DNA from 2 places in the Streptomyces sp. 2A115 genome. Region 2 is predicted to be linked to the other one. Evidence: predicted binding sites of a transcription regulator. Region 2 holds the regulator's gene; the other holds the start of a gene.
The links. Region 2 encodes HspR, which represses chaperone genes until heat shock. Its sites were predicted from a motif close to TTGAGNNNNNNNNNCTCAA; they were not measured.
Positions count from the first base shown of each region.

Region 1: lon (endopeptidase La) is a predicted target of HspR. The motif match lies at 11,744-11,762, and genes of this name have one in related genera.

Region 1 is NZ_JBQQCG010000089.1:14,518-30,335, forward strand. It holds gene ACTWQR_RS45790 (multifunctional oxoglutarate decarboxylase/oxoglutarate dehydrogenase thiamine pyrophosphate-binding subunit/dihydrolipoyllysine-residue succinyltransferase subunit) at 1-3,070, opposite strand, end outside; gene ACTWQR_RS45795 (HAMP domain-containing sensor histidine kinase) at 3,414-4,562, opposite strand; gene ACTWQR_RS45800 (response regulator transcription factor) at 4,632-5,369, opposite strand; gene ACTWQR_RS45805 (spermidine synthase) at 5,483-6,172, opposite strand; gene ACTWQR_RS45810 (rhomboid-like protein) at 6,491-7,279, shown strand; gene ACTWQR_RS45815 (SpoIIE family protein phosphatase) at 7,453-10,443, shown strand; gene ACTWQR_RS45820 (hypothetical protein) at 10,622-11,545, opposite strand; gene lon (endopeptidase La) at 11,785-14,202, shown strand; gene ACTWQR_RS45830 (MarR family winged helix-turn-helix transcriptional regulator) at 14,473-14,949, shown strand; gene ACTWQR_RS45835 (hypothetical protein) at 15,112-15,818, opposite strand, start outside.
Region 2 is NZ_JBQQCG010000039.1:13,620-29,437, reverse strand. It holds gene ACTWQR_RS29660 (FG-GAP repeat domain-containing protein) at 1-1,281, opposite strand, end outside; gene ACTWQR_RS29655 ((Fe-S)-binding protein) at 1,535-3,826, opposite strand; gene dnaK (molecular chaperone DnaK) at 4,215-6,092, shown strand; gene grpE (nucleotide exchange factor GrpE) at 6,089-6,790, shown strand; gene dnaJ (molecular chaperone DnaJ) at 6,872-8,062, shown strand; gene ACTWQR_RS29635 (heat shock protein transcriptional repressor HspR) at 8,070-8,546, shown strand; gene ACTWQR_RS29630 (hypothetical protein) at 8,709-8,963, opposite strand; gene ACTWQR_RS29625 (hypothetical protein) at 8,950-9,102, opposite strand; gene ACTWQR_RS29620 (peptidoglycan-binding protein) at 9,189-10,058, opposite strand; gene ACTWQR_RS29615 (hypothetical protein) at 10,066-10,707, opposite strand; gene ACTWQR_RS29610 (hypothetical protein) at 10,763-10,942, opposite strand; gene ACTWQR_RS29605 (hypothetical protein) at 10,939-13,320, opposite strand; gene ACTWQR_RS29600 (hypothetical protein) at 13,324-14,151, opposite strand; gene ACTWQR_RS29595 (hypothetical protein) at 14,161-14,535, opposite strand; gene ACTWQR_RS29590 (hypothetical protein) at 14,600-15,241, opposite strand; gene ACTWQR_RS29585 (hypothetical protein) at 15,259-15,768, opposite strand.

The DNA of each region.
Region 1 (15,818 bases), on a different contig from region 2:
CGCCGTTGACGAAGTCGCCGAACTGCGCCTCCCACAGCACGAGGGACTCGGGACGGGCCAGCGAGTAGCCGTACTCGAAGCCCATCGCCGCGTACTCGGAGAGGAGCGAGTCGTAGACGTTGTAGCGCGCCTGCTCGTCCGAGAGGTACTGGAGCGGGGTGTAGTCCGCGCCCGTCTCCCGGTCGATCAGCACCGCGTGGCGCTGGCCGAACGTGCCTCGGCGGGAGTCCTGGCCCGAGAGGCGCACCGGGGTGCCCTCCAGGAGCAGGGAGCCGATGGCGATGGTCTCGCCCATGCCCCAGTCGATCGTGCCGTCCTCGACCATCGACGCGCGGCGCTGCAGCTGGGGCAGCAGACGCGGGTGGACGGTGACGCGCTCGGGGATGTTGACCTGGGACTCGGCGATCCGCTTGACGACCTCCTGGGAGACCGCCGTGGTGACCGCCACCGGGAACTCGGGCTTCGTGTCCGGGACATGAGCCTCGGCCGGCGCGGACGTCGCCTCGCGGACCTCCGTGAAGACCTTCTCCAGCTGGCCCTGGTAGTCCTGCAGCGCCTGCTCGGCCTCTTCCAGGGTGATGTCGCCCCGGCCGATCAGCGACTCGGTGTAGAGCTTGCGCACCGAGCGCTTCTTGTCGATCAGGTCGTACATCAGCGGCTGCGTGAACGCCGGGTTGTCCGACTCGTTGTGACCGCGGCGGCGGTAGCAGATCAGGTCGATGACGACGTCCTTGTTGAACGCCTGGCGGAACTCGAAGGCCAGGCGCGCGACGCGGACGACGGCCTCGGGGTCGTCGCCGTTCACGTGGAAGATCGGCGCCTCGATCATGCGGGCCACGTCCGTGGCGTACATGGAGGAGCGGGCCGACTCCGGGGCGGCGGTGAAGCCGACCTGGTTGTTGATGACGATGTGGACCGTGCCGCCGGTGCGGTAGCCGCGCAGCTGCGACATGTTCAGGGTCTCCGCGACCACGCCCTGGCCCGCGAAGGCCGCGTCACCGTGCAGCGCCAGCGGCAGGACCGTGAAGTCCGTACCGCCCTTGCCGATGATGTCCTGCTTGGCGCGGGCGACACCCTCCAGGACCGGGTCGACCGCCTCCAGGTGGGAGGGGTTGGCGGCCAGCGAGACCTTGATCTGCTCGCCGTCGAGACCCGTGAAGGTGCCCTCGGCGCCCAGGTGGTACTTGACGTCGCCGGAGCCGTGCATCGACTTCGGGTCGAGGTTGCCCTCGAACTCGCGGAAGATCTGCGCGTACGACTTGCCGACGATGTTGGCGAGGACGTTCAGCCGGCCGCGGTGGGCCATGCCGATGACGACCTCGTCGAGACGGGATTCCGCCGCCGAGTCGATGACCGCGTCGAGCAGCGGGATGACGGACTCGCCGCCCTCCAGGGAGAACCGCTTCTGGCCGACGTACTTCGTCTGCAGGAAGGTCTCGAAGGCCTCCGCAGCGTTGAGGCGGCGCAGGATGCGCAGCTGCTCCTCGCGCTCCGGCTTGCTGTGCGGGCGCTCGATGCGGTCCTGGATCCACTGGCGCTGCTTCGGGTCCTGGATGTGCATGAACTCGATGCCTGTGGTGCGGCAGTACGAGTCGCGCAGCACGCCGAGGATGTCGCGCAGCTTCATCATCGACTTGCCGGCGAAGCCGCCGACCGCGAACTCGCGCTCCAGGTCCCAGAGCGTGAGGCCGTGCTCGGTGATGTCCAGGTCGGGGTGCTTGCGCTGGCGGTACTCCAGCGGGTCGGTGTCGGCCATGACGTGGCCGCGGACCCGGTAGGAGTGGATCAGCTCGAAGACGCGCGCGGCCTTGGTGACGTCGTCGTCGTGCGAGGCGTCGATGTCCTTGAGCCAGCGGACCGGCTCGTAGGGGATGCGCAGCGCCTCGAAGATCTCGTCGTAGAAGCCGTTCTCACCGAGGAGGTAGTTCGCGACGACCCGCAGGAACTCGCCCGAGGCGGCGCCCTGGATGACCCGGTGGTCGTAGGTCGACGTGAGCGTCATGACCTTCGCGATGCCGAGCTTGTTCAGGGTGTCCTGGGACGTGCCCTGGAACTCCGCCGGGTAGTCCATCGAGCCGACGCCCATGATGACCGACTGGCCGGGCATCAGACGCGGCACCGAGTGGACCGTACCGAGGCCACCGGGGTTGGTCAGGGAGACCGTCACACCGGAGAAGTCGTCCATCGTCAGCTTGCCGTCACGGGCGCGGCGGACGATGTCCTCGTATGCCTGCCAGAACTCGAAGAAGTTCAGCGTCTCGGCCCTCTTGATGCCCGCGACGACCAGCTGGCGGTCACCGTTGGGCTTCACGAGGTCGATGGCGAGACCGAAGTTGATGTGCTCCGGCTTGACCAGGGTCGGCTTGCCGTCCTTCTCCGTGAAGGAGTAGTTCATCGACGGCATGGCCTTGATGGCCTGCACCATCGCGTAGCCGATGAGGTGGGTGAAGGAGATCTTCCCGCCCCGGGCACGCTTCAGGTGGTTGTTGATGACGATGCGGTTGTCGAAGAGCAGCTTCACCGGGACCGCGCGCACGGACGTGGCCGTGGGGACCTCGACGGAGGCGTTCATGTTCTTCGCGACCGCGGCGGCGGGGCCGCGCAGCGTCACGTACTCCGGACCGGCCGGGGCCCCGGCCGCCGGAGCGGCCTTCGGTGCGGCGGCCGGCTTGGCCGCGGCGGGCTTCGCCGGAGCGGCGGCAGGCGCCGGAGCGGCAGCGGCGGGCTTCGGCGCCGCGGGGGCGGCCGGAGCCGCCTGGGCCGGGGCTGCCGGGGCCGGAGCGGCCTGAGCCGGAGCCGCGGGTGCGGCAGGCGCGGCCGGAGGCTGCACCGTTGACGGGGCGGCGGTTCCCGCGGCCGCGGGAACGGCCGGAGCCGCGGCGGCGACGCCACCCGGCTTGTAGTCGGCGAAGAAGTCCCACCAGGCTCGGTCTACCGAGTTCGGATCCTGGAGGTACTGCTGATAGATCTCATCGACGAGCCACTCGTTCGGACCGAACGCAGCCGCGGGGTTCTTCCCGGCTTGGTCCTCGGTCGAGATGCTCGAGTTACTGGGGGACTGTGGCGACACGGCGGCAACCGCCCTCTTCCGCTTCACAAGGTGATGGACAGCGGGAATAAAGGCTACGCCCCCCGGACCGCGAAGGTCAGGCCGGGCATGGCCATCGTCGCGTAAGTCACATCGAAAAGCGTGTTTCGGTGCTGGAAATGGCGGGAAACAAGCGAGGTTCCGATGCGGAAAGGTTACGCGGACCCAGGACTCGCCCAGCACTGAGCCAAGGCGCACCCAGGGTTACGGTCCCGGAAAGCGACCCGGAAGGCCGGACCTCCGTACGATGACACGTGTCCTGCTGCCCGATCACACGTGGATCTTGGGCTCTCGGTTCATGGATCTTGGGCTCTGTTTTTGAACCCTACGTCAACCTGTCAAGCGAGGGCGCTCCCGGAAGAGTGACCTGGATCCGGCAGCCCTTCTTGGATTCGGCCACACCGATCCGGCCGCCGTGCAGGTCGACCGCCCAGCGGGCGATCGCGAGCCCCAGTCCCGTACCGCCGTCGCTGCCCGGGCCGTGCGGCGCGACGACCCCGCCGCGGTTGAACCGCTCGAAGACCCGGTGCCACTCCGACGGCGGAATGCCCGGTCCCTCGTCCAGGACCTCCAGGTCCAGGGACTCGGGGAAGTCGCCGCGCCTGGCCTTCACCGTGACGCGGCCGTGCGGCGGGCTGTGCTTGACCGCGTTGTCGATGAGGTTGGCGACGACCTGGTGGATCCGCTCCGGGTCCGCGTGCGCGGTCAGCTCGGGCGGCGACACGTCGAGGTGCAGATGGACGTCCGTACGTGTGTGGCTGCCGGAGCCCGAGGCCATGCCCGCGCGCGCGGAGGACAGCATGTTGGCCTCCTTCAGTACGCCGGACAGGTACGGCCACACCTCGAAGCGGCGCTTGCGCAGCGGTACGACGCCGTTGTCCAGGCGCGACAGGTCGAGCAGTGTCTCCACGAGGCGGCCGAGGCGCTCCGTCTGCTTCAGGGCCGTACGCATGGTCTCGGGGTCGGCGGCGGAGACTCCGTCCACGACGTTCTCCAGGACCGCGCGCAGGCCCGCGATGGGGGTGCGCAGCTCGTGCGAGACGTTCGCCACCAGCTCCTTGCGCTGGCGGTCCTCGGCCTCCAGGTCGTCGGCCATGCGGTTGATGGTCTGGGCGAGGTCGCCCAGCTCGTCGCGGCGGTCGGCGCCCCTGACCCGGCGCGTGTAGTCGCCGTGCGAGATGGACCGGGCCACGGTGTTCATCTCGTCCAGCGGGGCGGTCAGCGAGTGCGCCACGAACTGTGTGATCAGCAGCGTCGCGATCATCGAGAAGACCGTGATGAAGCGCAGCTCGGTCTCGGTGCGCACGGCCATCATCATCAGACCGGTGGTGATGAAGACCGAGACGACGACCAGCGTGCCGAGCTTCGTCTTGATCGAGAAGGGGCGCACGTCTCCCCAGGAGCCCGCACCCGGGCCGGCACCCGGGCCCGGGCCCGAACTCGCGCCCTTGCGCGGCGCGTCCAGACCGCTCATCGCATGTACCCCCTCAGCCAGGGTGTCCGACTCTAAACGGCCCTCAGGACTCCCGGGAGCTCAACAGCCCTACGGAGTCGGGGTCTCCAGCGCATAGCCGACGCCGTGCACCGTACGGATGCGCTCGGCGCCGATCTTGCGGCGCAGTGCCTTGATGTGGCTGTCCACGGTCCGGGTGCCGGACGCGTCGGCCCAGTCCCACACCTCGGCGAGCAGCTGCTCGCGCGAGAGCACCGCGCGCGGCGTGTTCGCCAGGCAGACCAGCAGGTCGAACTCGGTGGGCGTCAGATGGACGTCCTCGCTGCGCACCCGTACGCGGCGCTGCGCGTGGTCGATCTCCAGTTCGCCCAGGCGCAGGATGCCGGAGCGGGGGGTGGACGCGGCCAGCGCGGCCCGCTCCACCCGGCGCAGCAGCACGTGCACCCGGGCGGCCAGCTCGCGCATCGAGAACGGCTTCGTCATGTAGTCGTCGGCGCCGACGCCGAGCCCGACCAGCATGTCCGTCTCGTCGTCGCGCGCGGTGAGCATCATCACCGGCACCGGACGCGCCGCCTGCACCCGGCGGCAGACCTCCAGGCCGTCGAAGCCCGGCAGCATGATGTCGAGGATCAGCAGATCGGGCTGCCAGGCCTCGGCCGTGTCGACGGCGGCGGGACCGTCTCCGGCCGTCTGCACGAGGAAACCCTCGGCGCGCAACCGGGCGGCGATGGCGTCCACGATCGTCGGATCGTCCTCTACCACCAGCACTCGGCGCTGTGCGCCCGGCGTGGCCGCCGCGCCGTTGTGGGAGGTGTGTGTCTGCTCCATCGCCCGCCCCTGAAGTGTGCTTTCCGGAACCAGTGGGGTGATTCCATGACTGCGCTTGACGCTTGAATGATCCGCGTCAGGTCAGCAGGGTACGGGCAGTGACCGCCGCTCGGCTATCCAGGCCTGACCCCGAGATGCACGACGTCCGGAACGCCCCGGGCAACCCGGATCTCTTCGGTACGCACCCGTTGGAACCCGGCATTCCGCAAGGTTTTCGCGAAATCAGGCGATGGTTGCGCCGACCACACCGCCAGTACCCCGCCAGGCCTCAACACCCTTGCGCACGCGGCGAGTCCGGCCCGCGAGTACAGGCCGCCGTTGCCTTCCGTCACGGTCCATTCGGGCCCGTTGTCGATGTCCAGGCACAGTGCGTCGTACGTGTCGGATGTCTCATTGACGTACGCCACCAGGTCGGCTTCCAGGATCTCCGTCCGCGCGTCCGCGAGTGCCTCCGACGAGAACTCGGCGAGCGGCCCGGCCAAGTGCCAGTCGATGATGGCCCGTTCCCGCTCGACCACCGCGATACGGCCCCACCGGGGATCCGCGGCCGCGTGTGCGAGCGAGAATCCGACGCCGAGGCCGCCGATCAGGACGTCCGGCCCGGAGCGCTCGTCCAGCGCGCCGAGCGCGGCGTCGACCAGCAGCCGCTCCGAGCGGCCGTCGGAAGTGTCCATCAGGAAACAGCCGTTGGCGATGATCTGCAGTAACTCGCCGTGGCGACGCAGCACGACCTCGCCGTACGGTCCCTCGCGGCGGTGGATGACTACTGGGGCGCCGTAAGAAGTGTCGTATGAGGTGGTCATTGGCCCATCCTGGCAAGTTCCCCCAGGAGGGGCAGCCGAATTTGCGCGGAGGTCGCTGTGACCGGCTCCGGCGTGGTGCCGGTCACAGACAGGCCGGTCGTGGCGAGTGGGGGTGGGGTGGACGGAAGGAGCCCCGCACGGTGAAGCCCTGCGTGAGGCGAGCGGCACACGCGGCCGATCCGACGGGCGCCGCCTCCGGAGCGACCGCCGGGTGCGAGTCCGGCGCCTCCGGAGCGACAGCCGTCGGCGAGGCCGACGCCGTACCCGAGGCCGGCGCTGTACCCGAGGCCGACGCCGTACCCGCGGGCTGCGTCGAACGTGAGCCCGGCGTCGCTCGCGGGCTCGACGGCATTCCCGGGCAGCGGCGCGGTCGAGGACCCGCACGTCACCGCCGAGAGCTCCGCGCCCGGCCAGCCCGGCCAGCCCGGCCCACCTGCCCCGCTCGGCCCTGACGCCGTCCGGCGCCGCGCCGGACCCTGGCGGCTCCTCCCCACTCCCACCGGAACCCCCTTCACACTCGGGTACGCCGTCGTCCTGACCGTGACCTCCCTCTTCACCGAGTACGCCGACCCGGATCTGGTGGACCGGGTGCTTCAGGGGTCCAGTACGGATGTCGCGCACCTCGCGCAGTCGCCGGTCCATGTGCTGGTCGCCGGCGCGCTGTGGATCGCGGGCGGGATCACGTCGGCGTACATGATCGCCTTCCTGCTCATCCTCACGGCGCTGGAACGGCGCATCGGAGGCCGGCACACGGCCGCTGTCTTCCTGTTGGGTCACGTCCTCGCGACGCTGGCCACCGAGATCCCCGTCGGCCTCTCGGTCCTCGTCGGCCACCTCCCCGAAAGCTCCCTCCACCGCTACGACTACGGCATCAGCTTCGGCGTGGCCGCCTGCGTCGGCGCGCTCGCCGGTCTCCTCACCCCGTGGCTGCGCCGGACCCTGCTCAGCGCCTTCGCCTGGATGCTCGTGGACGGCCTGATCGCCTTCACGGATCCGATGACGAACTGGGGCCACCTGCTGGCCCTGGCGATCGGGGTGGCGACGTGGCCGCTGGTGCGCCGGTGGCGACAGGCGCGGGAGACAGCTCAGGGCACCACGGCCCCGTAGCACTGGCGGCGGCCCGGAGGCGCGAAGGATACCGGACGGGGCGGCAATTCTTATGACTTTCGTCATGATGTGCGCCGGAGTGTTAGCGTGAAATCACTTGAAGAAGCTCCCACCCGACGAGCCGGAGGTCGGCGCGCGACGGGGATCGACTTCAGGGGTAGGAAGTGGTTCGCATGCCCGTCGCATCATGGGACGACATCGGCGGACTCGTCGGTGCCCACGAGCGTTTTCTTTCCGGGGCCCGGGTCGAGGCGGACGTCAGGGACTCGATCCTCGACTCGTGGAAGCGATGCCGGTCGGTGGGACTCGAGCCGAACCGGCTCCTGATCCCGTACGTGGAGGACCTGGGCCTGGAAGACCGGTTCCTCACCGCGGCCGGCCCGGTGTTCGACCGCCTGACCTCGGCGCTCTCCGATGCGAACGTGACCGTAGTGCTCGCCGACGCGAAAGCGCGAGTGATCCAGCGGGGCGGCACGGACCCGGCGCTGAACGCGCGTCTCGACTCGGTGCAGTTCGCCCCCGGATTCGGCTTCGCCGAGCAGATCGCCGGCACCAACGGCATCGGCACCGCGCTGGCCGAGCGACGCCCCTGTCTCGTCCTCGGCCGCGAGCACTTCGCCGACTGCATGCAGCCGTTCGCCTGCGCCGGCGCACCCGTACGGGATCCCTTCAGCGGGCGCATCGAGGGCATCCTCGACCTCACCTGCCTGCGCCGCGACGCCGACCCCGCCATGCTGAACCTGGTCCGCGAGGCCGTCGCCGACATCGAGAAGCGGCTGCTGGAGCAGGCCACGAAACGGGAGCGGGCGCTGCTCGCCGCCTACCGGCGGGCCCACAGCACGAGTCTGGCCACGGGACGGCAGCCGCATGCCGGGCCCGGCAACGGAGGCACCGGCCAGGGCATCGACCGTATCGACCGGGCCCTCCTGCGGGACAAGGCAGAGGAACTCATCGCCTCCTCGCACCGGACGCTCGACGAAGTGACGCTGTCCGGTGGCCGCGTGGCCACGCTGCTGCGCCGTTCGGTCACGAGCGCCGCGGGGGAGGCGGGCGTGGTCGTCGAGGCCCGCATCCTCGGCGGTCCGCGGTTGCACCACCTCGCGCAGACCGTGTCGGCCGCGCAGACCGTGGTGGCCGCGCAGGCCGAGACTGTCACTCAGGCGATGGCGGCCGCGCAGGTAATGGCGGCGGCCACGCAGGCCATGTTGCCGGCACAGCCCGCGCTCCCGACGGGGAGTGCCTCCACGGAGCGTGCGGTGTCCCGAGCCGGCGCGCCCGCCGCGGCCGTCAACGGTGACGCGGCCGCGGTGGGTGTCGCCGCCGAGCTGAGCGCCACCGTCCTCCTGCCCGTGTCCCCGGCCGAGGCCGTCCCCGCCGCGGAACCGTGGGCGGACGGGGCCGACGGCGAGGCCGAGCGCGGCGGCGCCGACGGCTGGCTGCTCGTCGGCGAGCGCGGTGTCGGGGAACTCGCGGTGCTGGCCCGCCGACGACTGGAACTGCTGCACGATGCCGGCCTCCGTATCGGCACCGCCCTGGACGTGACCCGCACCGCCGAGGAACTGACCGAGGTGTCGGTACCCCGGTTCGCGGACTTCGCCGTCGTGGACGTGCCGGACTCCGTTCTGCGCGGCGACGAGCCGCGGTCGGTCGGCGCCGACACCGCCCTGCGCCGGATCGCGCTGGGCACCGTTCGGGAGGGGCCGCCCCTGGACGGAGTCGGGGACCCCGTCCAGTACATCCCGTCCACACCGCAGGCCCGCTGCCTGGAGAGCCGGCGGCCCGTACTCGAACCGGTCCTCGCCGACGCGGGCGGCTGGATCGCCCAGGATCCGGCGGGCGCCGAGAGGGCCCTCGCGGCAGGCATCCACTCGCTGATCGCGGTGCCGCTGCGGGCCCGCGGCGTGACCCTCGGCGTGGTGAGCTTCTACCGCTCAGGGAAACCCGTCCCCTTCGAGGACGACGACCTGTCCCTGGCCCAGGAACTGGCCGGCCGCGCGGCGATCTGCATCGACAACGCCCGCCTGTTCACCCGCGAGCACAACACCGCCCTGGCCCTGCAGCGCAGCCTGCTGCCCCGCGGCCGGCCCGAGCAGAACGCCGTCGACGTCGCGTACCGCTATCTGCCCGCGCACGCGGGTGTGGGCGGCGACTGGTTCGACGTCGTCCCGCTGTCTGGCGCCCGGGTGGCGCTGGTGGTCGGCGACGTGGTCGGCCACGGACTGCACGCCGCGGCCACGATGGGCCGACTGCGTACCGCCGTCCACAACTTCTGCTCCCTCGACCTGCCCCCCGACGACCTCCTCACCCACCTCGACGACCTGGTCGGGCGTCTCGACCGGGGCGAGGGCTGGGCGGGGGACGACGACACCGACCTCGACGCCGGGGTCGTCGGCGCCACCTGCCTGTACGTGGTCTACGACCCGGCGTCCAGGCGCTGCAGCTTCACCCGCGCCGGCCACCCGCAGCCCGCGGTCGTCCGCCCCGACGGCACCGTGGAGTTCGTCGACGTGCCCTCGGGACCACCCCTCGGCGTCGGCGGCATGCCCTTCGAAACCGTCGAGATGGAGATCCCGGAGGGCAGCCAACTGGTGCTCTACACCGACGGTCTGATCGAGGACCGGCTCCACGACATCGACGACGGGCTCGAAAGGCTCCGCGACGTCCTCGCCTCGGTCGGCCGCCCGCCGGAGGAGACCTGCGAAGCGGTGCTCGACGCGCTGCTCCCGGCCCGCTCGGCCCGCCCGAGGGACGACATCGCCCTGCTCGTCGCCCGCACCCGCGCCCTGGGCCCCGAACAGGTCGCGGAGTGGGAGCTGCCCAGCGACCCGGCGGTCGTCACGCGCGCCCGTTCCTCGGTCACCCGGCAACTGGCCGAGTGGGACCTGGACGAGCTGTCCTTCACCACCGAACTGGTCGCCAGCGAACTGGTCACCAACGCCATCCGGCACGCGACAGGACCCGTCGAACTCAGGCTGCTCCGCGACCGGGCACTGATCTGCGAGGTCTCCGACGGCAGCAGCACCTCACCGCGGCTGCGGCGGGCCAGGACCGAGGACGAGGGCGGTCGCGGCCTCTTCCTCGTCGCGCAGCTGACGGAGCGCTGGGGAACCCGCTACACCAGCGCCGGGAAGATCATCTGGACCGAGCAGACCCTGCCGACGTGACGTGACGTGACGTGCCGGTCGGCCGGACGAGGTCAACCCCACGTCGCAACAAGTAGTTCGGGGGCCAGGGTCGCGGCGAGCGTGAGCCGGGAGCGCTGCTTTCCCGCCGACGGCCCCCGAGGGGCGCACGACGCCGGAGTGCTCCACGTCGTCAAACCCGCGTCGCAACTCCACGTCGTCAACTCCAGGTCGGCGACAAGGAACCCGCAGGACCCTCGTAGGGCACGGGCCGACCCGTGAACGCGTCGAGGAGCATGCGGTCGCCGACCGGGCGGGCCAGCTTCACCGTCACCTTCTCGAGGCGCAGCTCCGACGTGCAGACACCGCCGGAGCCGCCGCGGATCGAGGCGGCGAACACCACGTTGTCCCCGCCCTCCAGCACGTCGACGGCGGGGCCGTCGTCGCAGGATCCGTGCTCGGCGAGCACAGTGAGGCTCCGGCCGTCCTTCGCTATCGTGACCAGCCCGGCGAGCGACGACAGCGCGTCCCCGGACTCGGCCCGCGACAGGGGCTTGACCGGGGGCCGGGGGAGTTTCGAGGGGGTGACCGCGACACGCTTGAGCGGAGTGTCGTACTCCTTGACGGTGAAGTGCCAGGCGGGGACCGTCGCCGTACCCCGGTTGGTCAACAGGGTCATGTCGCCGAGCCGGGCACCGGTCACGGTGAGACGAGGACCGTCGTTCCCGCCCCGCGCGAGCTTCTCGTACGCCGCCCGCGCCGAGGTGACCGGGACGGCGAGCGAGTCACCGCTCCGCCAGCGGACCTGCCCCTTCGGCTGCGGCTCGGCGGGAAGCGAGCCGCGCAGCTCGAAGTTCTGGGTCGCGTACGCGCGCTTGTCGGCTTCGTTGCGAAAGGCCCCGTCGGGCAACTGAACCGAGTCGCCCATCGGGAAGTAGCCCTCGCGCCACAACCGGGCGGCCTCCGAGCCCTCCCAGGCATCGGCGACCTGGCGAACGCGGTCCTCGGCACGTCCCGTGTAGTGGTCGCCGCCGCCGCTGGACACGCTTTCGTTGCCGCATCCGGCGGCTCCGAAGGCTCCGGCGGCGAACAGACCGAGTATGACGACCTGCTTGGCCGCTTCGACCGGGTGGACAGTTCGCATGACGCCCTCCGAGGCAGACGGCGGAACCCGTATCCGACGCTGCACCTGTGACGCCCCGGCCGGGCGATGCGTTCATTCGTCTCCGCCGCACGCCTGCTGATGCCGCCGGAGCGCCGCCCGAGCGCCGTCCGAGCCTCTCGCGGAAGCTGATCGCTGACAGCGAACGCAGCTTGGGGAACAATCAGAGGCTCACATGCATTGAGTCGGCATAGCTCAAGTTGTTTGTCGAGAGGAAGATCATGGCTTTGACGTCCGCACCGCTCACCCTGCCCGTGCTGCCGCTCGACGACGAAGTCGTGCTGCCCGGAATGGTGGTGCCTCTGGACCTGAACGACGCCGACGTACGAGCGGCGGTGGAGGCCGCACAGGCAGCCGCCCGTTCCAGTGGGGGTAGCAAGCCGAAGGTCCTGCTTGTTCCACGGATCGACGGGACGTACGCGAACACGGGGGTGCTCGGCACGGTCGAGCAGGTGGGACGCCTCGCCGACGGCGACCCCGGTGCCCTGATCCGCGGTCGCAGCCGGGTGCGTATCGGCGCCGGCACGACCGGCCCCGGGGCCGCTCTTTGGGTGGAGGGCCTCGCGGTCGAGGAGACCCTGCCGGACCCGGTGCCCGGCTCCGTGACCGAGCTGGTCAAGGAGTACAAGGCGCTGGCCACCAACTGGCTGAAGAAGCGCGGCGCCTGGCAGGTCGTGGACCGCGTCCAGCAGATCGACGACGTCTCCGCGCTCGCCGACAACTCCGGGTACTCGCCGTTCCTGACGACCGCCCACAAGATCGAGCTGCTGGAGACCGCCGACCCGGTCGCCCGGCTGAAGCTCGCCACCGAGCAACTGCGTGAGCACCTCGCCGAGCAGGACGTCGCCGAGTCCATCGCCAAGGACGTACAGGAAGGCGTGGACAAGCAGCAGCGTGAGTTCCTGCTGCGGCGGCAGCTGGAGGCCGTGCGCAAGGAGCTGCGCGAGCTGAACGGCGAGGCCGAGGGTGAGGAGTCCGACGACTACCGGACCCGGGTGGAAGCCGCTGATCTCCCCGAGAAGGTGCGCGAGGCCGCGCTCAAGGAGGTCGAGAAGCTGGAGCGGTCGAGCGACCAGTCGCCCGAGGGCTCCTGGATCCGGACCTGGCTCGACACCGTGCTCGAACTGCCGTGGAACGAACGCACCGAGGACGAGTACGACATCCAGGGCGCGAAGACCGTCCTCGACGCCGAGCACGCCGGTCTCGAGGACGTGAAGGAGCGGATCACCGAGTACCTGGCGGTGCGCAAGCGGCGTTCCGACCGGGGCCTGGGTGTCGTGGGCGGGCGGCGCGGCGGTGCCGTGCTGGCGCTCGTCGGCCCTCCCGGCGTCGGCAAGACGAGTCTCGGTGAGTCGGTCGCGCACGCCATGGGACGGAAGTTCGTCCGGGTCGCCCTCGGCGGCGTACGGGACGAGGCGGAGATCCGCGGCCACCGGCGTACGTACGTCGGCGCGCTGCCCGGCCGTATCGTCCGCGCCATCAAGGAGGCCGGGTCCATGAACCCGGTCGTGCTGCTCGACGAGATCGACAAGGTGGGCTCCGACTTCCGCGGCGACCCCGCGGCGGCCCTCCTCGAAGTCCTCGACCCGGCCCAGAACCACACCTTCCGGGACCACTACCTGGAGGTCGAACTCGACCTGAGCGACGTCGTCTTCCTCGCGACGGCGAACGTGCTCGAAGCCATCCCCGAGGCGCTGCTCGACCGCATGGAGCTGGTGCGGCTCGACGGCTACACCGAGGACGAGAAGGTCGTCATCGCGCGGGACCACCTGCTGCCGCGACAGCTGGAGCGGGCGGGTCTCGAAAAGGCCGAAGTCACCCTGGCCGAGAGCGCGTTGCGCAAGCTCGCCGGTGAGTACACGCGGGAGGCGGGCGTACGAAACCTGGAGCGGGGTATCGCCCGACTGCTCCGCAAGGTCGCGGCCCAGCACGAACTCGGCGAGCGGGAACTGCCGTTCACCGTCACGGACGAGGATCTGCGCGGGCTCATCGGGCGGCCGCACCACGTGCCCGAGTCGGCCCAGGACCCGGCCGAGCGCCGCACGGCCGTCCCGGGTGTCGCGACCGGGCTCGCGGTGACCGGTGCGGGCGGCGACGTGCTCTTCGTCGAGGCGTCGCTGGCCGATCCGGAGACGGGCGCGGCGGGTCTGACCCTCACGGGCCAGCTCGGCGACGTCATGAAGGAGTCGGCACAGATCGCGCTCTCCTTCCTGCGCAGCCGCGGCGCCGAACTGGAGCTGCCGGTGGGCGACCTGAAGGACCGGGGTGTGCACATCCACTTCCCGGCGGGCGCGGTCCCGAAGGACGGCCCGAGCGCGGGCGTCACGATGACGACGGCACTGGCGTCGCTGCTGAGCGGCCGCCTGGTCCGTACGGACGTGGCGATGACCGGTGAAGTCTCCCTCACCGGACGGGTGTTGCCGATCGGTGGCGTCAAGCAGAAGCTGTTGGCCGCGCACCGGGCCGGAGTCACCACGGTCATCATCCCGAAGCGCAACGAGCCCGACCTGGACGACGTCCCGGCCGAGGTCCTCGAGAAGCTCGACGTCCACGCGGTCACGGACGTCCGGCAGGTGCTGGAGCTGGCGCTGTCCCCGGCGACGAACGGCGCGAGCCCGGAGGTTCCGGTGGCGGCGTGACGGGTGCCACCGGTTGCTGAAAACGGCCCGGATCTCCGGTGATCACCGGAGATCCGGGCCGCGCGCATGCTCCGGGCGGCACGGCCCCGGCCCCGATGCCGAGCCCAGAGTCTGCCGCTGGTCTATTCCTGCGAAATACTGGGCCCACTGCGGCGACGGTGGTTTTGGCGGAAACTTTCAGGATCGAGAAACCGGATCATGGGTGCTGACGTGCACGAGGGCGGAAACGGCGAGGAACACGGGACGAAATCCGGCACGCCCGAGAGTGGTATGGACCACGACGATATGGTTCAGGGCGGTGTGGACCAGGGCGGTGTGGACCAGGAATTCCTGGCCCTGGAACGTGAGTTGACGGTCCTCCTGCGGCGCGCCCGTGCCTCCTCCGGCGAGATGGTCCGCGAAGTCCACCCCGACCTGGAGTCCTCCGCGTACGGCCTCCTCGTACGCCTGGAGGAGTGCGGGCGCCAGCGCGCCACGGAACTCGCCGCCTACATCGGCGTCGGCAAGGCCACGATGTCCCGCCAGCTCCGGGCCCTGGAAGAGCTCGGCCTCGTCGCCCGCGAGCCCGACCCGGCGGATGGCCGCGCCTGGCTCGTCCACCTCACGGAGGAGGGGCGGGTGCGGTTCCGGAGGGTGCGGGGGGCGCGGCGGGCGCGGTACGTACGGGAGCTCGCCAACTGGGACCGTAAGGAGGTCGCCGAGCTGGCACGACTGCTGCATCGGCTGAACCGGGGTGTCGAGGGCTGAGCGGGTCGTTCCGCGACGGCTCTCCCGCTTGGAGGGCGGTTCGTTGTCTGCGGGTTGTGGGGGCTGGTCGCGCAGTTCCCCGCGCCCCTTACGGGGCTACAGTTCCCAGCGTCCCTTACGGGGCTGCAGATTCCCGCGCCCTGAGGGGGAGCCCTCATCCGCTCACAGCTCCACGTACACCACCGTCGCGTCGTCGTGCCGCTTGCTCCGGCCCAGGAACACCCGCTCCGTGTCCGCGACTTCCAGCGCCCGTACGCGGTCGATCAGCGCCTGGCCGCCCTCCTTGCGGACGAGCGTGAAGCAGTCCGTCCAGTCGCCCTCCCGGAACTTCTCCACCCAGCGGGTCGCCCCGTCCGTCAGCGCGGCCAGGGCCCGGACGTCGGTGCGCGGCAGCACCCCCGTCACCGCCCGCTCCGCCACCGAGGGATCCGCCGCCGCCGTGAAGAAACCGCCCTCCTTGTTGCGGAGGGTCGCGTCGGTGAGGGCATGCGTGGCCAGGGAGGCGCGGGGGACACGGGTGAGGCGGTCGTCGAGGAGGGGGGTGACCACTCCGGCGGGAGATTCCACGAGGAGGGCCGAGTCCGACAGGACCAGGTACTCGACGGACTCCGGCGACCAGCGGGCCGTGACAACAGTTGCCTGTGGGGTGCGTGGGTGAGAAAGGTCACAGGTGGCCTGATGTGCGTGAGCCGTACGCGCGATGGCGTGCCTCAGTACCTCGGTGAGTGTCAAATCTCTTCGTGAAACGGACAGTTCACCCAGTGCACCGCCCAGTCGGGCCGTGAACCAGGGGACGGAATGCAGACAGCCGGCATCGGTCGCCGGGGGCGTCACACCGTCCAGGACGACGAGTGAACCGCCCTGTCCGG
Region 2 (15,818 bases):
GGCCCTTTCGTCCCCGTCGAAGTCGGCCACTGTCAGGACCCGGGTGGCACCCTGGGCCGGCGGCGGCACGGTCACCATCCCGGACGTGGACAGTCCGTCCGTACGCCCTCGCAGGACTCTCAATTCCGAACCGCTGGACACGAGTTCACTCAGCCCGTCCCCGTCGAAGTCACCGGAGTCCAGGACCGTACCCGCCACGCCGAGACTGTCGGGCTGGGCGCCCGGTACGTCGTACCGCAGCGCGGTCCCGCTCATCGAACCGACCGCCGCGTCGAGGCTCTCGCCCTTGCCGAACCGGCCGAAGTCGACGTCGATGCCGCTCGGGAGGGCGACTCCGGCGCGGGTGGGCCCGGCCGGTCCGCCCAGGACGACGGCGGAGGTGGCCGGGCCGTTGGTGGTGCGGCCGTCGGCGGTACGGACGAGAAGGTCGTCGTACCCGTCCCGGTCGACGTCGACGGCCGGCGGCGTGGGGACGTTGCCGGGCGAGGTCAGGGGGCCGCCGGCCGCTTTCGGCACGCCTTCGCGGCTGAACGGGCCGCGCAGATAGCTGAGCCGGCTTTCGGAGGCGTGCACCACCAGGTCCTGGGCTTCGTCGCCGTCGAAGTCCCCGCACACCGGCTGGTCCGGCCAGTCGTTGCCGAAACGTGCCTGCGCGGGGATCGTCAGCTTCACCGCCCGGTCCACCAGCCCCCGGGGCGAGCCGAAGAGGACCTGCAACGGCACCGGAGGCTGTCCCTGTCCGTCGAACGGCGGATCGGTCGAGACGACGAGATCGGTGAACCCGTCGCCGTCGAGGTCGCAGCTCGCCTCGGCGTCGAAGACGGCGGGCAACTGACCCTCGGTGGGCGCGGCCTGCTTCGCCGGGCTCAGCAACTGCCGTGCCGCCGGGGCGAGTCCACGCCCGGGTCCGGACCCGGACCCCGACCCGGACCCCGACCCGGACCCCGACCCGGACCCCGACCCGGATCCGGAGGTGGACCCGGAGCCGGAGCCGTAGACGACACCGATCCCCGCGTCGTCCCCGTGGCTGTCCCCCTTGCCCTTCACGAGGTCGTTGAGGACGAGGTCGCGGTTGCCGTCGCCGTTGAAGTCGTCGGGGATGCGGCTGCCCTTGCCGAGCGGGACGGGGAGCCGGGCGGGGGCCTTCGCGACGGTGACGGATTCGTCCCGCGCGGCACCTGCGCTGCCCTTGTCACCCTTGTCGCCCTGTCCGCGGTTGTCGTCCTCGGCTGCTCCGAGACACCCGGAGAGAAGCAGGGCGCAGCTCGCCACCGCGCTCATCACTCGTATCCCGCTTTTCCCCTTGGTCACGTCAACCCCGAGCGCATCGTGAGACAACAATTCTGCACATGATGCGCGTCGCGGAGCCATAAGTCACCCGTCAGTAACCAGAACGGCCGATCATCTGCGCCCCAGCCACACATGGCTCCCCACCGAGGCCCGAACGACAACAAATGACCATCAGGAACGACAGCACCCCATGCCCGGTGAGGGCATGGGGTGCTGGCTGCCTGGCTGCCTGGGTGGCGTCGCCCTACTTCACCGGCTGAGGCTCCGGCTCGCTCTCCGACTCGGTCTCGCCCGCCGGGGGCTCGTCGTCGACCGGCGTCCTGACGGAGTCGAGCAGCAACTGGGCGACGTCGACGACCTGGATGGACTCCTTGGCCTTGCCATCGTTCTTCTTGCCGTTGACCGAGTCGGTCAGCATGACGAGGCAGAACGGGCAGGCGGTCGAGACGATGTCCGGGTTGAGGCTGAGGGCCTCGTCCACACGCTCGTTGTTGACTCGCTTGCCGATCCGCTCCTCCATCCACATCCGCGCACCACCGGCGCCGCAGCAGAAGCCGCGCTCCTTGTGGCGGTGCATCTCCTGCTGACGCAGGCCCGGGACGGCCGACATGATCTCGCGCGGGGGCGTGTAGACCTTGTTGTGACGGCCCAGGTAGCAGGGGTCGTGGTAGGTGATGAGGCCCTCGACCGGCGTTACCGGCAGCAGCTTGCCCTCGTCGATGAGGTGCTGGAGCAGCTGGGTGTGGTGGATGACCTCGTAGTCGCCGCCGAGCTGCGGATACTCGTTGGCGATGGTGTTGAAGCAGTGCGGGCAGGTGGAGACGATCTTCTTGGCGGACTTCGGCTTCTTGGTCGACTCGTCCACCTCTCCCTCCTCGTTGAGGGACTCGCCGAAGGCCATGTTCAAGGAGGCGACGTTCTCCATACCGAGCTCCTGGAAGAGGGGCTCGTTGCCCAGCCGTCGGGCGGAGTCACCGGTGCACTTCTCGTCGCCGCCCATGATCGCGAACTTGACGCCCGCGATGTGGAGCAGCTCGGCGAAGGCCTTGGTGGTCTTCTTGGCGCGGTCCTCGAGAGCACCGGCGCACCCGACCCAGTACAGGTAGTCGACCTCGCTCAGGTCCTCGATGTCCTTGCCGACGACCGGGACCTCGAAGTCGACCTCCTTCGTCCACTCCAGGCGCTGCTTCTTTGCCAGCCCCCAGGGGTTGCCCTTCTTCTCCAGGTTCTTGAGCATCGTGCCGGCCTCGCTCGGGAAGGCGGACTCGATCATCACCTGGTAGCGGCGCATGTCGACGATGTGGTCGACGTGCTCGATGTCGACGGGGCACTGCTCGACGCAGGCACCGCAGGTGGTGCAGGACCACAGGACGTCGGGGTCGATGACGCCGTTCTCTTCGAGGGTGCCGATCAGCGGCCGCTCGGCCTCGGCGAGCGCGGCGGCGGGCACGTCGGCCAGCTGTTCCTTGGTGGCCTTCTCGTTGCCCTCCATGTCCTTGCCGCCACCGGCCAGCAGATACGGGGCCTTGGCGTGCGCGTGGTCGCGCAGCGACATGATCAGCAGCTTCGGGGAGAGCGGCTTCCCGGTGTTCCAGGCGGGGCACTGCGACTGGCAACGCCCGCACTCGGTGCAGGTGGAGAAGTCCAGCAGGCCCTTCCAGGAGAACTGCTCGACCTGACTGACACCGAAGACGTCGTCGTCACCGGGGTCGGTGAAGTCGATCTCCTTGCCGCCGGAGGTCATCGGCAGCAGCGCGCCGAGCGCGGTCGAGCCGTCGGCGTTGCGCTTGAACCAGATGTTCGGGAAGGCCAGGAAGCGGTGCCAGGCCACACCCATGTTGGTGTTCAGCGAGACCACGATCATCCAGATGAACGAGACGCTGATCTTCACCATCGCGGTGAAGTAGACCAGGTTCTGCAGCGCGGAGACGCTCAGCCCGTCGAAGGCGAGGACCAGCGGGTACGAGGCGAAGTACCCGGCCTCGTAGCCCTCCACGTGGTGCAGCGCGCCCTCCAGGCCGCGCAGGGTGTAGATCGCCAGGCCGATGGTGAGGATGACGTACTCGACGAAGTACGCCTGGCCGGCCTTGGACCCCGTGAACCGGGACTTGCGGCCCGCCCGTGAGGGCAGGCTCAGCAGGCGGATCACCATGAGCACGGCGATGCCCAGGACGGTCATCACGCCGATGAACTCGGTGTACATCTCGAACGGCAGGAAGTCGCCGATGACCGGCAACAGCCAGTCGGCCTGGAAGAGCTGGCCGAACGCCTGCACGAGGGTCGGCGGAAGCGTCAGGAAGCCGACCGCCACGAACCAGTGGGCGAAGCCGACGACGCCCCATCGGTTCATCCGCGTGTGGCCGAGGAACTCCCGCACCAGCGTCACACTGCGCTGGTAGGGGTTGTCGATACGGCTCCCTGCGGGTGCGGGCTGGCCGAGCTTGAAGTACCGGACGAACTGGCCGATGGCGCGTGCGAGCAGCGCGACGCCGACCACGGTCAGAACCAGCGACACGATGATCGCGGCGAGTTGCATTTTGGGGCTCCTCGGGCCTGCGAGGGTTCCTCCGAGCGGCCTCCACGACCTCTCGAAGCTCATTACTAAGCGGTAACTTATGCAGTCCTCTGAGACTACCCACTTCTACTGCCGCACTGTAGCCAGGGGTGCGGTGATCTGCGTCGCTGAGGCTTGCCTGAGGCGTGCCCCGCAAGGGGCGCGAGGCTGTGACATATGCGGCTCCGCCGCGTGGGCGCGACCAGCCCCCCGTGGCCCGCGCCCGACAGTCAACCCCGCAGGTCAAAGCCTAATTGCGCGTAAGGGCGAGATAAGAGTTGAGCCACCCCGACTCAGCTCTGTTGACCCAGCGGCGAGCGTCGTGCACACTTGAGTCCGTTCCACTCAAGTCATTGCTGGAGGAATTGAAATGGCACGTGCGGTCGGCATCGACCTGGGCACGACTAACTCCGTCGTCAGCGTTCTGGAGGGCGGTGAGCCCACCGTCATCACCAACGCCGAGGGCGCCAGGACCACGCCGTCCGTCGTCGCCTTCGCCAAGAACGGTGAGGTGCTCGTCGGAGAGGTCGCGAAGCGCCAGGCGGTCACCAATGTGGACCGGACCATCAGGTCCGTGAAGCGTCACATGGGTACTGACTGGAAGATCGAGCTGGACGGGAAGCCCTTCAACCCGCAGCAGATCTCCGCCTTCATCCTGCAGAAGCTGAAGCGGGACGCGGAGGCGTACCTCGGCGAGAAGGTGACCGACGCGGTCATCACCGTCCCGGCGTACTTCAACGACTCCGAGCGTCAGGCGACGAAGGAAGCCGGCGAGATCGCGGGTCTGAACGTCCTGCGGATTGTCAACGAGCCGACGGCCGCCGCCCTGGCCTACGGTCTCGACAAGGACGACCAGACCATTCTCGTCTTCGACCTCGGTGGCGGCACGTTCGACGTCTCGCTGCTCGAGATCGGCGACGGCGTCGTCGAGGTGAAGGCCACCAACGGCGACAACCACCTCGGTGGTGACGACTGGGACCAGCGCGTCGTCGACTACCTGGTGAAGCAGTTCAACAGCGGCCACGGCGTGGATCTCGGCAAGGACAAGATGGCGCTCCAGCGTCTTCGCGAGGCCGCCGAGAAGGCCAAGATCGAGCTGTCCTCGTCCACCGAGACCTCGATCAACCTGCCCTACATCACCGCGTCCGCCGAGGGCCCGCTGCACCTGGACGAGAAGCTCACGCGCGCCCAGTTCCAGCAGCTGACCGCGGACCTGCTGGAGCGCTGCAAGACGCCGTTCCACAACGTCATCAAGGACGCGGGCATCAACCTCTCCGAGATCGACCACGTCGTTCTCGTCGGTGGCTCCACCCGTATGCCCGCCGTCGCCGAGCTCGTCAAGGAGCTGACCGGCGGTCAGGACGCCAACAAGGGTGTGAACCCGGACGAGGTCGTCGCCATCGGCGCCGCACTCCAGGCCGGTGTCCTCAAGGGCGAGGTCAAGGACGTCCTGCTCCTCGACGTGACCCCGTTGTCCCTCGGTATCGAGACCAAGGGAGGGATCATGACGAAGCTCATCGAGCGGAACACGACGATCCCGACCAAGCGGTCCGAGATCTTCACCACCGCCGAGGACAACCAGCCGTCCGTCCAGATCCAGGTCTACCAGGGCGAGCGCGAGATCGCGGCGTACAACAAGAAGCTCGGAATGTTCGAGCTGACCGGTCTGCCGCCCGCCCCGCGCGGTGTCCCGCAGATCGAGGTCGCCTTCGACATCGACGCCAACGGCATCATGCACGTGACCGCGAAGGACCTCGGCACGGGCAAGGAGCAGAAGATGACCGTCACCGGCGGCTCCTCGCTGCCGAAGGACGAGGTCGACCGCATGCGCCAGGAGGCCGAGCAGTACGCGGACGAGGACCACAAGCGCCGCGAGGCCGCCGAGAGCCGCAACCAGGGCGAGCAGCTCGTCTACCAGACGGAGAAGTTCCTCAAGGACAACGAGGACAAGGTCCCCGGCGACGTCAAGACCGAGGTCGAGACGAGCGTCGAGGAACTGAAGGCCGCGCTCAAGGGTGAGGACACCGCCGAGATCCGTACGGCCACCGAGAAGGTCGCCGCCGTCTCGCAGAAGCTCGGCCAGGCGATGTACGCCGACGCCCAGGCCGGACAGGGTGCCGCGGGCGGCGCCGACGCCCCGGGTCCCGACGCGGACGCGGGCGCCAAGGCCGGCGGCGCGTCCGACGATGACGTGGTCGACGCCGAGATCGTCGACGACGAGCGTGACCGGAAGGATGGTGCCGCGTGACGGAGGAGACCCCGGGCTTCGACGAGCAGCAGCCGCAGCAGGCCGCTCAGCCGCAGCAGCCCGACGTCCCCTCCGGCGCCACCCCTGAAGACGCCGAGCCCAAGGCCGCCCCCTCCGCCGAGGAGGGGGCCGCCCGGGCCGGGGACGCGGCAGCAGCAGCGCAGACCGCAGGACTGACGGCCCAGCTGGACCAGGTCCGTACGGCGCTCGGTGAGCGCACGATGGACCTCCAGCGGCTCCAGGCCGAGTACCAGAACTACCGCCGCCGGGTCGAGCGCGACCGGATCGCGGTCAAGGAGATCGCCATCGCGAACCTCCTGACCGAGCTCCTGCCCGTGCTCGACGACATCGGCCGCGCGCGGGAACACGGCGAACTGCTCGGCGGATTCAAGTCCGTCGCCGAGTCGCTGGAGACCGTCGCGGCCAAGATGGGCCTGCAGCAGTTCGGCAAGGAGGGCGAGCCCTTCGACCCGACGATCCACGAGGCCCTGATGCACTCGTACGCGCCGGACGTCACGGAGACGACGTGCGTGGCGATTCTGCAGCCGGGGTATCGGTTCGGCGAGCGCACCATCCGCCCCGCGCGGGTGGCGGTGGCCGAGCCGCAGCCGGGCGCGCAGACCGTCAAGGCCGACGAGGCGGACACGGCGACAACGGCGGCCGACGACAAGGAGAACGGTGGCCCGGAAGAGGGCTGACGTGAAAAAGGACGTACGCGAACCTGTATGCGGGGCTGTACGGCGCGTACGTAGGGACGTACGGAAGGAGGGACGTCGAGGATGAGCACCAAGGACTTCATCGAGAAGGACTACTACAAGGTCCTCGGCGTCCCCAAGGACGCCACCGAGGCCGAGATCAAGAAGGCGTACCGGAAGCTCGCGCGCGAGTTCCACCCGGACGCCAACAAGGGCAACGCCAAGGCCGAGGAGCGCTTCAAGGAGGTCTCCGAGGCGAACGACATCCTCGGCGACCCCAAGAAGCGCAAGGAGTACGACGAGGCACGCGCCCTCTTCGGCAACGGCGGGTTCCGGCCCGGACCCGGCGCCGGCGGCGGCTCCTTCAACTTCGACCTGGGGGACCTCTTCGGAGGCGCCCCCCAGGGCGGAGGACAGGCGGGGGGCGGCTTCGGCGGCGGGATCGGTGACGTCTTCGGGGGCCTGTTCAACCGCGGCGGCGCGGGCCCGGGCACCGGCACGCGTACGCAGCCCAAGCGCGGCCAGGACATCGACACCGAGGTCACGCTGAGCTTCACGGAGGCCGTGGACGGCGCGACGGTTCCGCTCCGCATGACCTCGCAGGCGCCCTGCAAGGCCTGTTCGGGCACCGGCGACAAGAACGGCACACCGCGCGTGTGCCCGACCTGCGTCGGCACCGGTCAGGTGGCGCGCGGCTCGGGTGGCGGGTTCTCGCTGACCGACCCCTGCCCGGACTGCAAGGGCCGCGGCCTGATCGCGGAGCACCCGTGCATGGTCTGCAGCGGCTCGGGGCGCGCCAAGTCGTCCCGGACCATGCAGGTCCGTATCCCCGCGGGGGTCAGTGACAGCCAGCGCATCCGCCTCCGCGGCAAGGGCGCACCCGGCGAACGGGGCGGTCCCGCGGGCGACCTGTACGTCACCGTCCACGTGGACGCGCACCCGGTCTTCGGCCGCAAGGGCGACAACCTGACCGTCACCGTGCCCGTCACCTTCGCGGAGGCGGCACTCGGCGGCGAGGTCCGCGTACCCACGCTCGGGGGACCTCCGGTCACCCTGAAACTGCCGCCGGGCACGCCCAACGGCCGTACCATGCGCGCCCGCGGCAAGGGCGCGGTCCGCAAGGACGGGACGCGCGGAGACCTGCTGGTCACCGTCGAGGTCGTCGTCCCCGCGGATCTGACGGGCAAGGCTCGCGACGCGCTGGAGGCGTATCGCGAGGCGACCGCGGAGGAGGATCCGCGGGCGGAGCTGTTCCAGGCCGCGAAGGGAGCATGAGGACACCATGGACGCAACCGGACGCCGTCGGCAGAACTCATTCACCGGTAGGGCTTATGAGCTGACGGAAGAAACACCGGTGTACGTCATCTCGGTGGCCGCCCAGCTCTCCGGCCTGCATCCGCAGACCCTGCGCCAGTACGACCGCCTCGGCCTGGTCTCCCCCGACCGCACGGCCGGCCGCGGCCGCCGCTACTCGGCCCGTGACATCGAGTTGCTGCGCACCGTCCAGCAGCTGTCGCAGGACGAGGGCATCAACCTCGCCGGCATCAAGCGCATCATCGAGTTGGAGAACCAGGTCGCCGCACTCCAGTCCCGCGTCGCGGAACTGGAGTCGGCCCTGGACGGCGCGGCGCTGGCGATGCAGCAACGCGAGGCGGCGGTCCACGCCTCGTACCGCCGGGACCTGGTGCCGTACCAGGAGGTTCAGCAGACGAGCGCGCTGGTGGTGTGGCGGCCCAAGCGGCAGCAGTCGTCGGACTGACTCGGATTGACACGGACTGACGCGTGCACGTGAGAGGGGCCCGGGATGCTCAGGTTTTGCCACCTGAGCCCCCGTGCCCCTTACGTGGTGGACGGCCCCCCACGGCAGCCACACATCTCCGGCTCGGCTGGCTCGCGGTTGCAGCGCTCCCGCAGGGCTGGGCTACCGGCCCATCGACTGCCAGATCGTCAGGGCCAGTGCCGTGCACGACGTGGCCGCCGCCAGGGAGGGGAGCGGCCAGCGGGTGCGTTCCAGGGCCTCGATTCGGGACTCGTGTTCGTCGAGGGTCTTGTCGGTCTGGTCGGCGCGTTGGAGGAGCAGGGCGAGGTCACCGCGGGTGGTGGCGAAGCCGACGTCGACCGAGCGGCGCAGGCGTTCCAGTTCCAGCGCGACGGCCTCCGCCTCAGTCGCCGTCATCGGGTACCTCCAGGCGATCGTCCGCCACCATCGGCCCCCCGGCGATCAGGGCGAACAGAGAGAACAGGGAGAACAGGGAGAACAGGGAGAACAGGGTCTGGAAGGTCGTACGCAGGGTTCTGCGCGTGGCATCGGTCATCGTCGTGCTCCTTGTGCTCCTCGTGTTTCTCGCGCTCTTCGGGGCTTCCCCTTGCTTCTCGGTGCTCCTCGCTCCTCAGCTGCTCGTCACCCGCGCGGCACGCGCAGCTTGTCCCAGCTGATCCGGCCCGGGATGCCGTCCGCCGCCGCGCCCACATAGCCGAGCTTGCGCTGCCAGGCCGCGTACGAGAGGACGTCGGCGCCCGTCCAGACGGGGCCGGGGCCGGTCGCGTACCGGCCGCAGCCCTCGGCGACCAGGCGCCTGCCGACGGCTGTGATCAGCTCGCTGCGGCGGCCCGGTACGAAGAACGCGGCGCCCGGGAAGGGTTCGTACGCCACAGGGGCCGGGACAGGAGCGGGGGGCGGCGGCTTGGGGCCGCTGTCCAGCCGTGCCGCGATCCGTGCGCGTATCACCAGCATCGGGAACGACGGGTCGATCTTTCGCCGCGTCCACTCCTTGTGGGCGATCACGCTCGCCGCTGACCAGCCGTGGGCGCGGCAGATAGCCGTCGACAACCGTTCCGCTGTGGCGAGTTGGGCTGCGGGGTACGGGTCGCGGCCGTTGCCGAGGTTCTCGATCTCGAAACCGTAGAAGCGGGCGTTGCCGTCGACGGCGTCCGGGCCGGGGGCAGGCAGAGGTCGCTCGGCCCGTACCGCTTCGAGTACCGCCGCCGATCCCGAACCCGCGTGGTTCGTACGGCCGTTGCCGAGCAGGTGGAGCGTGCCGTCCTTCGTGATCAGGCCGGTGCACAGCGGACCCGGCAGCGCCGCGGTGCCGGCGCGGCACAGGCGGAGGCTGTCGGTGCCCGCGGTGTGGTGCAGCATGACGCCGTGGACAGGACCCCAGGGGCCCTTGTGATTGCGGTTGTGGGTACGCCAGTTGGTGTGTTCCGAAAGGGCGACGCCCTCGCCGCGCAGGGCGCGGGCGAGGGCGTCGGCGGTCAGCGGTGTGGCCATGGCGTCCTCAGCTCACGGGGGTGACGGTGATGAACCGGAAGGCGAACGTGGCGGTTCCGGCGGTGCACCTGTAGGCGGCGCTCGCCGTGTACACACTGTTCGGGGTGAGGCCGCTGACCAGGTACTGGGTGCTCGCCGAGATCTGGCCGGTGCCCGTGGAGATCGCCGAGCGGCCGTCCCCGGCGGCCAGCACCACCGTCGAACTCGAACTCAGCCGGACGTACGCCGACATGAAGCACGTACCGGTGGCGCTGTTGCTGATGCGCGAGCCCAGCGAGACGAGTACCGAGCCGGAGGCCGGCGCCGTGAAGGTGGCGACGGTCGGGTCGCCGGTGGAACCGGTGAGCGTCTCCACGAACGTCGTCGAGGCAGTGGTGCCGCCCGTCGAGTTCGCCTTGTGGACCGGGGCGGGCGCCAGCTGGGTCCAGACGCTGCCGGTGTGGTACCAGTACTGCTTCGGTGTGCTGAGCCAGCAGAGCATGCCCGCCACCGGGGCCGTCACCTTGGCGTCACGCGCGACGCTGTCGGCGAACCGCAGCACGGTGCGGCCGTCGACCGCCTCGGCGAGCGACTGGATGTGCACGGGGATGTTCGCGGCGTCGGCCGGCTGTGGGTAGGGGAGACTGCCGAGCGGAGTGAGCAGGGCCATGACGGCTTCCTCCTGGAGCTCGTGGGAGATGCGAGACGGGAGACGAGGTGCGCGGTCAGCCGCCGAGGACGGGCGGAAGCGAGTCGGCCGGTGTGCCGCCGTCGCCGTCCCGTGTGGTGGGGCTGTCGATCGGGACGGGATGGGCCACGTTCCCGTCGTACTCGGTGGGGTCCGACTCGGTGGGGTCCGACTCGGCGGGATCCAACGGCGCGCCCTCCGGAGGCAGTTCGCTCATGCCGCACCTCCCGGTGCCTTGAGCAGCTCGCGATAGGTGATCGCGCTGGTGGTCAGGGCGTCGAGCGTCGCGTTCTGCGCGTCGATCAGGGAGTACGTGCGCTGGGTGCCGTACTCCGGATCGACCGGTGGGTCCGGGCTGAGCCCGGAGTCGGCCGGGACGCCGTTGTAGGAGGTGCCGCGCAGGGTCAGGGTCTGCTGCGGGGCGGCGCCGGACGCGCAGGTGGTGCGGATTCCGACGACCCAGGCGAGCGTGTCGAGCGCGGCACCGCTGGTGTCCACCACCCGTACGACATCGCCGAGTTGGATGCGCGGGTCGTGCAGCACCTCCACGTCGCCGAGGACCGGCACCGGATAGCGGCCGGCGTTGAGCATGGCGTACGACAGGTCCGAGGCGACCTGCCGCTGCTGCACCCACTCGGACGCGGCCGCCTGGTAGACCTGCTTGCCGTAGTGGAACTGGCTGGTGGTGTTGTACCAGGCGTACGAGCGCTGTCTGGGGTCGCCCGTCCGCTTCTGCGGCACGAGCTGCACGGACGGCTTGCCGTCCTTGGTGACCGTCCAGGCGCTCGCCGTACCGTGGTTGGTGAAGCGGACGATGTAGTTCGGGCCGTCGCGCCGCGCGCCGACCGTCACCCTGCCCTTGACCGAGGTGCCGCCGGTCGCCGCGCTGCCGAAGCGGACCCGGTGGCCGCCGGTGGGCGCCACGTCGTCCTCGATCTGGAGCGGCCCGATGTCGAGCTCGTCCTCCGCGATGGCGTAGGCGACCTCCACCGAGGTGCCCGGCTTGATCTCCCGTACGGCGGTGTCGGTGACCGTGTCGGAGAAGGTGTGGCTGATGCCCGTCCAGTCCTGGTAGGGCTGTTCGCAGTAGTTGCGGCAGGCGTCGATCTCCTCGGAGACGGTGAGTGCGGCGATGTCGCGCCGGGTGGTCACAGTGAGGTCGGGCCGGGCCGGCACCGACTGGAACCGGCCGGGCCCGCGCCAGTGGAAGACGCCCCGCTCGTCGAACTCGGCGGTGGAGAGGGTGGCGCGGGCGATCTCGGTGATGGCGTCCCACTGGGAGCCGGAGACCTTCGGCACGTCGTACAGCGGCACCGTCGAGTCGTCGAGCACCGCGCCCTTGGCCCAACGGCCCTTCTGCTCCCACTCGTCGGCGGTGTACGAGTCGAGGTCGGGCCAGGAGCGGTCGGTGACCTGGAGGCACTCGACGGCCACGTCCGTCTTCAGATTGACCTGGAACAGCTCGGAAGGGGGCTGGAGAGCCGACGCCTCGGTGAAGGTGTAGGGCGCGGTCGGCGGGATGACGTACTCCCCGTCGGGTGCGGTGAGCCGCGGATACACGGTCGCCGGGGTGTTCCCGCCGGTGGTTCCCGCCCGGGTGTCCACGGTGAACCCGAGATGCCACACCCCTTTGAGGGAGGCGAGCTTGGGAATCGTCCAGCTGGCGACGGTGCCACCGCCGTCGACCGTGCCCGAGGTGATCTTCACGACGCCGGTCGCGAAGTACACGTTCAGCGCGTAGTTCCCGAACGCGCCCGCGCTGCGGTCGAAGACCAGCTTGAGCTCCAGTTCGCTGCCCACCGAGAGGGCGGTGTTCACATGCAGCTCGGCCTGGAACACCTTCCCGGCGACGACGAAGCGGGACCGCGGCATCCAGGACACCGCGAGCCCGGCCGCCTTCGGCATCAGCGCCGTCTCGAACGGCGCTCCGTCCCGGATCCAGGAGTGCGACGCCGGGGCCGGCAGCGTCTCGGGCTGCCCGTACGAGGCGTTGAAGCCGCCGTGCAGCGAGGCGTAGAGCACGGTGAACGGCTTGGCGGGGTCTTCGGCCACGGCCGGTGCCCGGGGCGGTGGACAGCTGTGGATGCCGCCCCGGCGCAGGAGTTCGTCCACGCACCAGGTCGCGGTCGCCACGGGCTGGCCGTGGCGCAGCCCGTGGTAGGGGCGTGGCAGCTCCGCCGGTCCACGCAGCCGTTCCGCGCCGTCCAGCGCCTGGACGGTGACGGTGTCACTGCCGGACGCGGCCGTACGGGACCGGACGGTGCCGCGGAAGGCGGGGACCGTACGGCCGTTCGCCCCCGCCTCGTGGACGACGGACTGGCCGGGGCGTACGACGTCGCCGGTGCCGCGGCCCGCCCAGGGCGAGTACAGCCGGGGCGCGGGGACGTCGGTGCCGCCGAGCGACAGTTCCAGCTGGGCCGACGCGCTTCCGGAGAAGGCACGCATGGCCTCGGGCAGATCGGTGCTGTAGGCCCGCTCCACCTTCCAGGACTGCACCTGCCCGCCCAGCTCACGGCCGCCGAGCCGGGTGGCGTGGGCCGGGATCCGGTCGGGGGCGGTGAGGGCGGCGCCGAGCACTTCGTCGGAATCCTGCACGTTCTACACCTCCACCAGGTCGATGCTGATGTTCCGGTACGGCAGCCGGGCCGCCGGGGCGTCGCTGTACGCGGTCACGGTCATGGCCGGGCAGCCGTCGCCGAGCGCGTGGGCGACGGGGGCCGCGTCGATCGTCAGGCAGGCACCGGCCAGCCCGGCGATCACGGTCTCGCCCGGCCCGCCGACCGGAGTGACGAAGGCGGCCTCGGCGGGAGCAGTGCCGGTGACGCTCGGCCCGGTCGCGGCCGTGGTGCTCAGATACGTTCCGTCGGCGCGCTTCCAGTCCAGCTGGGCGATGGCGAGTGCCGGGTCCCAGTCGGGCGGCACCAGCCAGGACACCCGCATACCGGGCGCCACGGGCCAGCCGGTCCACATGCCGTGCTTCCAGCCGATCCGAGTGGTCTCCTCGAAGCCGCCGACGACGGTGTCACCGGTGTGGGGGAGGACGCCCAGGGTGCCGGTCACGGTGAACCAGTTGTCGCCGCCGCCGGGTTCGGCGCTCTGGGCGGCGGCCTGGTACGGGCCCAGCAGGTTGACGGAGGCCGGGTCGAGCACCGCGAGCGGCCCGTACGACGGCTGCGAACTGCCCTGCAGACCAGGGCCGTTGACGCGACGGGCGAGCCGGGACAGATGCTGGGCGTCGCCGGGCTCGAGCCAGTCCCAGGAGAGCTTGAGCCGACGGACCGTACGAGGTGGCGCGATGGTGGTGATCCGCCCTTCGAGGGACTTGAACTCGGTGACGTTCAACTCGGCCGTGCGGTCCCAGCTCTTGGCGGCCTGGTCGATTTCACGCAGCAGTCCGGGCTTGCCGATCCAGAGATTCCTGGCCATGTCCCTGCCTCACCTCCGGGCGAGCTTGCGCTGTCCGAGGAGGACGGCGCGCGCGATGGTCTGGGAGTCCACGTCGATCTGGACGGGCCGCTCGGCAAGCGCCTCCACGGCCGCGGCGAGCCGGCGCATGCCGCCGCCGGAGCCGAGCATCCGCTCCAGCTTGGAGAGCGGGATGACGGCCTCGGGCTCGCCGCCCTCACCGACGAGGGCGAGCGTGCCGCCGGTGCGGGCCCGCACGATGCCGCCCTTCGCGAGCTGCGGCACGGGGAGGGTGGGCAGGTTGAAGGCGAACCCCCTGCCACCGATGACCGGCACCCAGTCCGGGACTTTGAACTTGACGCGGTTGAGCCCGCCGATGAGCACGTTGAGCCCGCGGATGAGCATGCGGCTGGGCGTCAGAAACCCGTTGACGACGCCCTTGAAGAGTGGACGACGGACTGGCCGAGGATTACGACGTCGCCGGTGCCGCGGACTGCGAGGAGCTCTTGATGTGACTCCAGGCGGCGCTGAGGCCCTTGCGGACCGCGGCGGCGACCTTGTCCATGTTGACGAACTGGGTGATGAGCGGGGCGAGCAGCGTCATGATCAACCCGAACGGGTTGGCGCGCATGGCGAGATTGAGCCCCTTCTGCGCGGTGGACGCCCCCTTGAGCCCCTTCCCGAGGCTGCCCATGGACTTCCCGCCCCTGTCGGCGTTCTTGCCGGCCTGGCCGACGGACTTCTCCACGGCGTCGGCCTGCCGCTTGACGTCCCGCAGGGCGTTCTTCGTCTTGTCGGCGGAGGATTTCAGGCGGTCGAGGGAGGTCCTGAACTTGTCGGTGGCGGACCTGGACTTGTTGAGGGAGCCGTCGGCGCCCCGGGCCGCGGAACCGATCTTCGTGAGGCCGCTGCCGCTCTGCGAGGCAGCCGTCCTCAGCCGGCCCAGCGAGGTGTTGAGCTTGTCGGAGCCACCGCGGATCTTGTCCAGTGCGGGATTGGCACCGCCGGCCGCGGTGCGCAACTGCCGTACGGAGGACGATGCCTGGGAGACCGCGCCGCGCAGCCGCGAGAGCGCTGCGGCGGCGGTGGCCGAACTACGCGCGAGTGACATGGGAACTCCCTGTTGGGTCAGGCGATCTGCCGTGCGGCATTGCCCGCTTCTTTGGTGAGATCGCTCAGCGAGCGGGACAGCGCGATGGAGGCGCTGCGCATGCCCTTGAGGCGGTCGACGTCGATGCTGGTGACCGGAACCTGAGGGGTGGGCTGGGCGCGTGGGATCCGGCCGATTCCGCCGAATTTTTCGGGCTTCAGCTCCAGCCGAATACCCCTGAGCAGATTCTTTCCGAGTACATCCCAGTTGAGGAATTTGATCCCCAGAACGCCGATCGCCGCGATCCCGAGCGGAATCCATTCCTTCTTCATGAAGTTGGTGATGATTTCAGGGGCTCCGGTCAGCGGGGCGAGTTGCTCGGCGACCCCGGGGCTGCTCGACGCGGGGGCCGCCGGCGTCGGCTTCGAGAGCTTGTCGATGGCTGCGTCGAAGTGCGCCTTCGTCAGGCAAGCGCTCTGTTTGTCTGCCAGTAGCGTCTTTACTTCGGATACTTTTTGGTAGATTTCGTCGGTTGTTCTCGGGCTCACCGTTTCTCCCCGGGTTGTGTCGAAGATGGAGGGCCGCCGTGCCGATGGCT